Linked DNA regions of Cryptosporangium arvum DSM 44712. Each later gene encodes a partner of the first gene's protein in a complex. Links are inferred from orthologs where the notes say so. Each region holds a gene or a part of one and is shown in the gene's direction. Other genes may lie near its edges.

The links.
Region 2: sucB (region 1) and CRYAR_RS34810 share a complex: the UniProt entries of both Escherichia coli proteins name them as parts of the 2-oxoglutarate dehydrogenase (OGDH) complex. The link is inferred for Cryptosporangium arvum DSM 44712 from one-to-one orthologs.

The regions. Positions count from the first base shown.
Region 1 is NZ_KK073874.1:2,038,351-2,041,561, reverse strand. The notes cover bases 16-2,923. They hold sucB (2-oxoglutarate dehydrogenase, E2 component, dihydrolipoamide succinyltransferase), read left to right. Parts: upstream 16-508; coding sequence 509-2,338; downstream 2,339-2,923. Other genes in these bases: CRYAR_RS09465 (TIGR01777 family oxidoreductase), read left to right, coding at 2,640-2,923; lpdA (dihydrolipoyl dehydrogenase), read left to right, coding at 16-463. Outside these bases: more of lpdA, read left to right, coding at 1-15; more of CRYAR_RS09465, read left to right, coding at 2,924-3,211. UniProt on the Escherichia coli protein: E2 component of the 2-oxoglutarate dehydrogenase (OGDH) complex which catalyzes the second step in the conversion of 2-oxoglutarate to succinyl-CoA and CO(2).
Region 2 is NZ_KK073874.1:7,665,991-7,670,683, forward strand. The notes cover bases 158-4,547. They hold CRYAR_RS34810 (multifunctional oxoglutarate decarboxylase/oxoglutarate dehydrogenase thiamine pyrophosphate-binding subunit/dihydrolipoyllysine-residue succinyltransferase subunit), read left to right. Parts: upstream 158-477; coding sequence 478-4,347; downstream 4,348-4,547. Other genes in these bases: CRYAR_RS34805 (ABC transporter permease), read left to right, coding at 158-245; CRYAR_RS34815 (DUF6104 family protein), read left to right, coding at 4,350-4,529. Also shown: more of CRYAR_RS34805, read left to right, coding at 1-157; CRYAR_RS34820 (hypothetical protein), read left to right, coding at 4,584-4,693. UniProt on the Escherichia coli protein: E1 component of the 2-oxoglutarate dehydrogenase (OGDH) complex which catalyzes the decarboxylation of 2-oxoglutarate, the first step in the conversion of 2-oxoglutarate to succinyl-CoA and CO(2).

The DNA.
Region 1 (3,211 bases):
GATCGCCACCCCGCAGCTCGCGCACGTCGGGTTCGCCGAGGGCATTCTGGTGGCCGAGCGGGTGGCCGGACTCCCGGTGGTGCCGATCGACTACGCGGGCGTGCCCCGCGTGACGTACTCCGAGCCCGAGGTGGCCTCGGTCGGCTTGACCACGGCTGAAGCCCGCGCCCGGGGGTACGACATCGACGAAGTCCAGTACGACCTCGCCGGCAACGGCAAGGCTACGATTCTGCGGGCCTCCGGCGCGGTAACCGTGTTGCGCGCCAAGGACGGTCCGGTTCTCGGTGTCCATCTGGTCGGCAGCCGGATGGGTGAACTGGTCGCCGAGGCCCAGCTGATCTACAACTGGGAGGCATTTCCCGAGGATGTCGCGCCGCTCCTGCATCCACATCCCACTCAGTCCGAAGCGCTCGGTGAGGCTCACCTCGCGCTTGCGGGGAAGCCATTGCACGTACACGGGTGACGCGCCCGTGCCAACGATCAAATAGTTTGAGGAGCCGCACAGACCATGCCGACTTCCGTATCGATGCCCGCACTCGGCGAGTCGGTCACCGAGGGCACCGTGACCCGTTGGCTCAAGCAGGTCGGTGACTCGGTCGCCGTCGACGAGCCGCTGCTCGAGGTCTCCACCGACAAGGTCGACACCGAGATCCCGTCGCCCGTCGCCGGAACCCTGCTCTCGATCACCGCGGACGAGGACGCCACCGTCGAGGTCGGCGGCGAGCTCGGCGTCATCGGTGACGCCGGTGAGGACGCCGGTTCCGGCGAGCCGGCCCCGGCCGAGGAGCCCGCCGCCGAGGAGCCCGCCGCGCAGGAGCCCGAGGAGGCTCCGGTCGCCGAGGCCCCGTCCACCGAGGCCGCCGAGGACGCTCCGGCTCCGCAGGCCGAGGCCGCGCCGAGTGGTGGCGACGGCACGTCGGTGAAGATGCCCGCGCTGGGCGAGTCGGTCACCGAGGGCACGGTCACCCGTTGGCTCAAGCAGGTCGGTGACTCGGTCGCCGTCGACGAGCCGCTGCTCGAGGTCTCCACCGACAAGGTCGACACCGAGATCCCGTCGCCCGTCGCCGGAACCCTGCTCTCGATCACCGCGGACGAGGACGCCACCGTCGAGGTCGGCGGCGAGCTCGGCGTGATCGGTTCGGCCGACTCCGCGCCCGCGAAGTCCGAGCCGTCGCAGCCCAAGCCGAAGGCCGAGGAACCCAAGCCGAAGGCCGAGGAACCCAAGTCGGAGCCGAAGCCCGAGCCCCAGGCCGCCCAGCCGCCGAACCCGCCGGCCGAGGAGTCCGAGGAGCCGGCCCGCGCCGCCGTCGAGTCGACGCCGCCGCAGGACGCCGCGCCCGCCTCCGCCCCGGCGCCGGCCACCGAGGCCTCGTCGTCCGACAACGGCCAGGGTGCCTACGTGACGCCGCTGGTGCGCAAGCTCGCCGCCGAGCACAGCATCGACCTGAGCAGCGTCAAGGGCACCGGGGTTGGTGGCCGGATCCGTAAGCAGGACGTCCTGGACGCGGCCGAGGCGAAGAAGGCCGCCGCCGCCGCTCCGGCTCCGGCCGCGGCACCTGCCGCCGCCCCGGCCGCCGCGGCCGCTCCGAAGGCACCGGCCCAGCCGTCGCCGCTGCGTGGCCGCACCGAGAAGCTGACCCGCCTGCGCAAGGTCATCGCGCAGCGGATGGTGGAGTCGCTGCAGGTCGCGGCCCAGCTCACGCAGGTCATCGAGGTCGACGTCACGAAGATCGCGCAGCTGCGCCAGCGGGCCAAGACCGACTTCCAGGCCCGGCACGGCGTGAAGCTCACGTTCCTGCCGTTCTTCGCGGTCGCGGCCGTCGAAGCCCTGCAGCAGTACCCGCAGCTCAACTCGGTGCTCAACATGGAGGAGGGCACGGTCACCTACCCGGCGGCCGAGCACCTGGGCATCGCGGTCGACACCGAGCGCGGCCTGCTGGTGGCGACCGTGCGTGACGCCGGTGACCTGAACCTGGCCGGCATGGCCCGGAAGATCGCCGACCTGGCCGACCGCACCCGCAACAACAAGGTGACTCCGGACGAGCTGGCCGGGGCGACGTTCACGCTGACCAACACCGGCAGCGTGGGTGCCCTGTTCGACACCCCGATCATCTTCCAGCCCAACTCCGGCATCCTCGGCACGGGCGCGGTCGTGAAGCGTGCCGTGGTGATCAACGACCCGAACCTCGGCGAGGTCATCGCGCCGCGGTCGATGATCTACCTGGCGCTCTCCTACGACCACCGGATCGTGGACGGCGCCGACGCCGCCCGCTTCCTGGGCGCGATCAAGCAGCGCCTCGAGGCCGGTGCGTTCGAAGGCGAACTCGGCCTGGCCTGATCCAGCCTGGCCCGACCCGGCCTCGCCTGAACCGGTCCGCTCCGTTCCGACGGCCCGCCCCGCCCGGGGCGGGCCGTCCGCGTCGACGGCCCCCTCGCCGGGCAGGCCGGGCAGGCTGGGAGCGTCGGGCAGGCCGGGCGGACCGGGCGCACCGAGCCAGCCGAACGCACCGAGCCAGCCGAACGCACCGAGCCAGCCGAACGCACCGAGCCAGCCGAACGGGCCGGGCTCGCCGAGCCAGCCGGGTCGGCGTGGGTCGTGTCGAGTCGCGGCCGGCCGAGCCTCGCGAGAGGATCGCGGCATGAGGATCGTGGTGAGCGGAGCCAGTGGGCTGATCGGGACGTCGCTGGTCGACGACCTGCGCCGGGACGGGCACGAGGTGATCCGGCTGGTGCGCCGCGAGCCGACCGGGCCCGACCAGCTGCGATGGGACCCGGCGGCCGGGCGCCTCGACCCGGCGGCGCTCTCCGGCGCCGACGCGATCGTGCACCTCTCCGGGGCCGGCGTCGGCGACCGGCGGTGGACCTCGCGGTACAAGGCGACGCTCATCGACAGCCGGGTCGACAGCACCCGCACGATCGCGACCGCGGCCGCGCAGGCCGAGAAGCCGCCGAAGGTGCTGATCTCCGCGTCGGGCATCGACGCGTACGGGGACACCGGCGACCGCGAGGTGCGCGAGGACGAGCCGTTCGGCACGGGTTTCCTCGCCGATCTGTGCCGGGTCTGGGAGGCCGCCACCGGCCCGGCCGAGAACGCCGGTATCCGGGTGACGCACCTGCGCTCCGGGCTCGTCATGGGCCCCTCCGGCGGGCTGATGGGCCGCTTGAAGCCGCTGTTCAAGGCCGGCCTCGGCGGGCGCCTCGGGTCGGGGCG
Region 2 (4,693 bases), 5.6 Mb from region 1 along the record:
TCCTGCTCTACCTCGGCGAACTCGGCGCGTTCCTGGTGTTCCCGCGCCTGGCGGCGGCCTTCGACCAGAAGTGGATCAGCAGCCTGCAGTACTACCTGCCGGGCGGGGCCTCCCAGGCGATGACGTCGCTGGTGCCCGCGGACGGCGTTCCGACGTGGTGGGTCGCCGCGCTCGTACTGCTCGGTTACGGCGTCCTGACGACCGCGTACGGAACGCTGGTCACGGCCGCGAGAGACGTCAGCTGACGGGCCTCGGCCGCTGAACCGATACGGTTCAGCGATACGCGCGGAAACCGAGTGTCATTTCGCACTCGGCATCCCTTCCGCTCAGCGGGCACGCTCGGCAGGGGCCCGTATGCGGGCGTAGCCTGAACAGTTGCGGCTGCGGGGTTACCGTGCCGTGATGGGGTGCCACGAACTCCATCGAAAAGAACGAACCGTACGCACGAGTAGCTGAGAAGAAGGCGAACACGCGGCCGTGTCGACGCAGAGCAGCACCTCAACGCAGACCGAGGATTCCCTGGCGGCCTTCGGGGCCAACGAATGGGTGGTCGAGGAGATCTACCAGCAGTACCTCTCCGACCCAGCCAGCGTCGATCCGGCCTGGCACGAGTTCTTCGCCGATTACCGGCCCACCGGCGGGGCGAGCGACAACGGTGCCGCGCCCGCCGCCGACCGTGCGGACGGACGAGCCGGCGGCACGACGTCGTCGTCGAACGGCAGCGTGCCGACCCCGGCGACGCTCGCCCAGAAGGTCGGCCCCAAGCCGACGCCCCCCAAGGCGGCCCAGAAGCCCGGCCCGTCGGCGTCCACCGTGACGACCACGGCGTCGAAGCCGGCCGCCCAGGCCGCGCAGGCCGCGAGCACCGCTCCGAAGCCCGCTCCGAAGCCCGCGCCACCGTCCGGCGCGCCGGCGAAGGCAGCCGAACCGGCGAAGGCCGCTCCGGCCAAGCCCGCCGAGGAGAAGGTCGAGCCCTCCACGAAGCCGATCCGCGGTGCCGCGGCGCGGATCGTCCAGAACATGGAGACCTCGCTCGAGGTGCCGACGGCGACGAGCGTGCGCGCCGTCCCGGCCAAGCTGGTCGCCGACAACCGCATCGTCATCAACTCCAACCTGGCCCGCTCGCGGGGCGGGAAGGTCAGCTTCACCCACCTGATCGGGTACGCCCTGATCAAGGCGGTCGCCACCCACCCGGAGATGAACAACTCGTTCACCGAGGTGGACGGCAAGCCCGCGCTGGTCATCCCCGGCCAGGTCAACCTGGGTCTCGCGATCGACCTGCAGCAGAAGGACGGCGGCCGCACGCTCGTCGTGGCCAGCATCAAGGGCTGCGAGTCGATGAACTTCCAGCAGTTCTGGCAGGCCTACGAGGACATCGTCCGCAAGGCCCGGAACGGCAAGCTCACCGCCGACGACTTCTCCGGCACGACGATCAGCCTCACCAACCCCGGTGGCATCGGCACCGTCCACTCGATGCCGCGCCTGACCAAGGGGCAGGGCGCCATCATCGGCGTCGGCGCGATGGAGTACCCGGCCGAGTTCTCCGGCCTGTCCGAGGAGCAGCTGGCCGCGTCCGCGATCAGCAAGGTCATCACGCTGACCAGCACCTACGACCACCGCATCATCCAGGGCGCGCAGTCCGGCGAGTTCCTCAAGCGCATGCACCAGCTGCTGCTCGGCGCCGACGGCTTCTACGACGAGATCTTCGCGTCGCTGCGCATCCCGTACGAGCCGGTCCGCTGGGTCCGCGACGTCACGACCGTGCACGAGGGCGAGATCGACAAGACCTCGCGCATCCTCGAGCTGATCCACTCCTACCGCGTGCGCGGCCACCTGATGGCCGACACCGACCCGCTCGAGTACCGCCAGCGTCGCCACGCCGACCTCGACATCCTCGAGCACGGCCTCACGCTCTGGGACCTCGACCGCCCGTTCCCGGTCGGCGGCTTCTCCGGCCAGAAGACGATGAAGCTGCGCGAGATCCTCGGCGTGCTGCGTGACTCGTACTGCCGGCGGATCGGCGTCGAGTACATGCACATCCAGGACCCCGCCGAGCGGGCCTGGATCGCCAAGCGGGTCGAGGTCAAGCACTCCAAGCCCGACACCGACACGCAGAAGCGCATCCTGTCGAAGCTGAACGAGGCCGAGGCGTTCGAGACGTTCCTGCAGACGAAGTTCGTCGGGCAGAAGCGCTTCTCGCTCGAGGGCGCCGAGGCCGTCATCCCGCTGCTCGACGAGGTGCTCCAGGCCGCCGCCGAGGAGGACCTGGACGAGCTCGTCATCGGCATGGCGCACCGCGGCCGGCTGAACGTGCTGACGAACATCGTCGGCAAGCCGTACGAGAAGGTGTTCAACGAGTTCGAGGGCAACATGGACCCGGAGAGCACCCAGGGCTCCGGTGACGTGAAGTACCACCTCGGCGCGGAGTCGAAGTACACGACGCCCGACGGGCAGCACACGATCAAGGTGTCGCTGACCAGCAACCCCTCGCACCTGGAGGCGGTGAACCCCGTTCTCGAGGGCATCGTGCGGGCCAAGCAGGACGTGCTCGACAAGGGCCTCGAGGGCTACACGGTGCTGCCCGTGCTGCTGCACGGCGACGCCGCGTTCGCCGGCCAGGGTGTGGTCGCCGAGACGCTGAACCTGTCCCAGCTGCGCGGGTACCGCACCGGCGGCACCGTGCACGTGGTCGTCAACAACCAGGTCGGCTTCACCACCGCCCCGGCGTACTCGCGGTCGAGCTTCTACTCCACCGACGTCGCGCGGATGATCCAGGCGCCGATCTTCCACGTGAACGGCGACGACCCCGAGGCGTGCGTCCGGGTGGCCCGGCTGGCGTTCGAGTACCGGGAGGCGTTCCACAAGGACGTCGTCATCGACCTGGTCTGCTACCGGCGCCGGGGGCACAACGAGGGCGACGACCCCTCGATGAGCAACCCCGAGATGTACGCGATCATCGACAACAAGCGCAGCGTCCGGAAGCTCTACACCGAGGCGCTGATCGGCCGCGGCGACATCACGGTCGACGAGGCCGAGGAAGCCCTCAAGGACTTCCAGGGCAAGCTCGAGCAGGTCTTCCGCGCCACCAAGGACTCCACCCAGACCTCGCGCCGGGAGCCGACGCTGCAGTCGAACCCGTCGTCGCAGGTGGTCGAGACCGCGGTGCCGCTGGAGCTGATCCACCGGGTCGGCGACGTGCACGTCGAGTACCCCGACGGCTTCCACCCGCACTCGCGGGTCAAGCCGCTGATGGAGAAGCGCCGGAAGATGACCCGCGAGGGCAACATCGACTGGGCGTTCGGCGAGATCCTCGCACTCGGCACGCTCGTCGCGCAGGGCAAGACCGTGCGGCTGGCCGGGCAGGACTCGCGCCGCGGCACGTTCGTGCAGCGCCACTCCGTGCTGATCGACAAGGAGAACGGCTCGGAGTTCACGCCGCTCGACCTGCTCGGCGCGCGGGCGGGCAACGGCGACGGGCGGTTCTTCGTCCACGACTCGCTGCTGAGCGAGTACGCGGCGATGGGCTTCGAGTACGGCTACTCGCTGGCCCAGCCCGACGCGCTGGTGCTGTGGGAGGCCCAGTTCGGCGACTTCGTCAACGGCGCCCAGACCGTCATCGACGAGTTCGTGTCGTCGGGTGAGGCGAAGTGGGGCCAGCGTTCCGGCGTCGGCCTGCTGCTGCCGCACGGCCAGGAGGGCCAGGGCCCCGACCACTCGTCCGGCCGGATCGAGCGCTTCCTGCAGATGTGCGCGGAAGACAACATGACCGTCGTCGACTGCACCACGCCGGCCAACTGGTTCCACCTGCTGCGTCGGCAGGCGCTGTCCGGCATCCACCGCCCGCTCGTCGCGTTCACGCCGAAGTCGCTGCTGCGGCACCGGGCCGCGGTGTCGTCGCTGGAGGAGTTCACCGAGGGCAGCCGGTTCCAGCCGGTGATCGACGACCCGGGCTTCGACGGTGTGAAGCCCGACCCGGCGAAGGTGAAGCGGGTGCTGCTCTGCTCGGGCAAGGTCTACTACGACCTGGCCGCGGCGCGGGCGCAGCGCAAGCTCGACGACGTCGCGATCATCCGGCTCGAGCAGCTCTACCCGCTGCCGGTGGCCGAGGCGCGGGCCACGCTGGACCGCTACCCGAACGCCGAGGACCACGTGTGGGTCCAGGAGGAGGCGGCGAACCAGGGTGCCTGGAGCTTCGTCGCGCTGAACCTGCTGGAGCAGCTCGAGGGCATCCGCCTGCGCCGGGTGTCGCGCAAGGCCGCGGCGTCGCCGGCGGTCGGGTCGGCGAAGGTGCACGAGCAGGAGCAGAAGGCTCTGATCGAGGCCGCGCTGCCGGGTGGCCAGGGCTAGGCGTGTACTTCACCGACAAGGGCATCGAGGAGCTGGCCGAGCGTCGCGGCGAAGAAACCGTGACGCTCGGCTGGCTCGCCGAGCAGCTGCGTGACTTCGTGGACCTCAATCCGGAGTTCGAGATCCCGATCGAACGCTTCGCGACCTACGTGGCCCGCAGCGACGAGGACGAAGACGAGTAACTTGTTGCACGATGCTGTGAAGCAGCTGTGCACGGCGTCCACTATGGTGCCCCAGTGCTTACACGGGGTCCTTTACTTGCAGTAACCGCTCTCCTGGTCGGCGTCGCCCTCTCCGGGTGCTCCTCCGACGAACCTGAACCCGCCGCTGACGTCAAAGCGGTCGA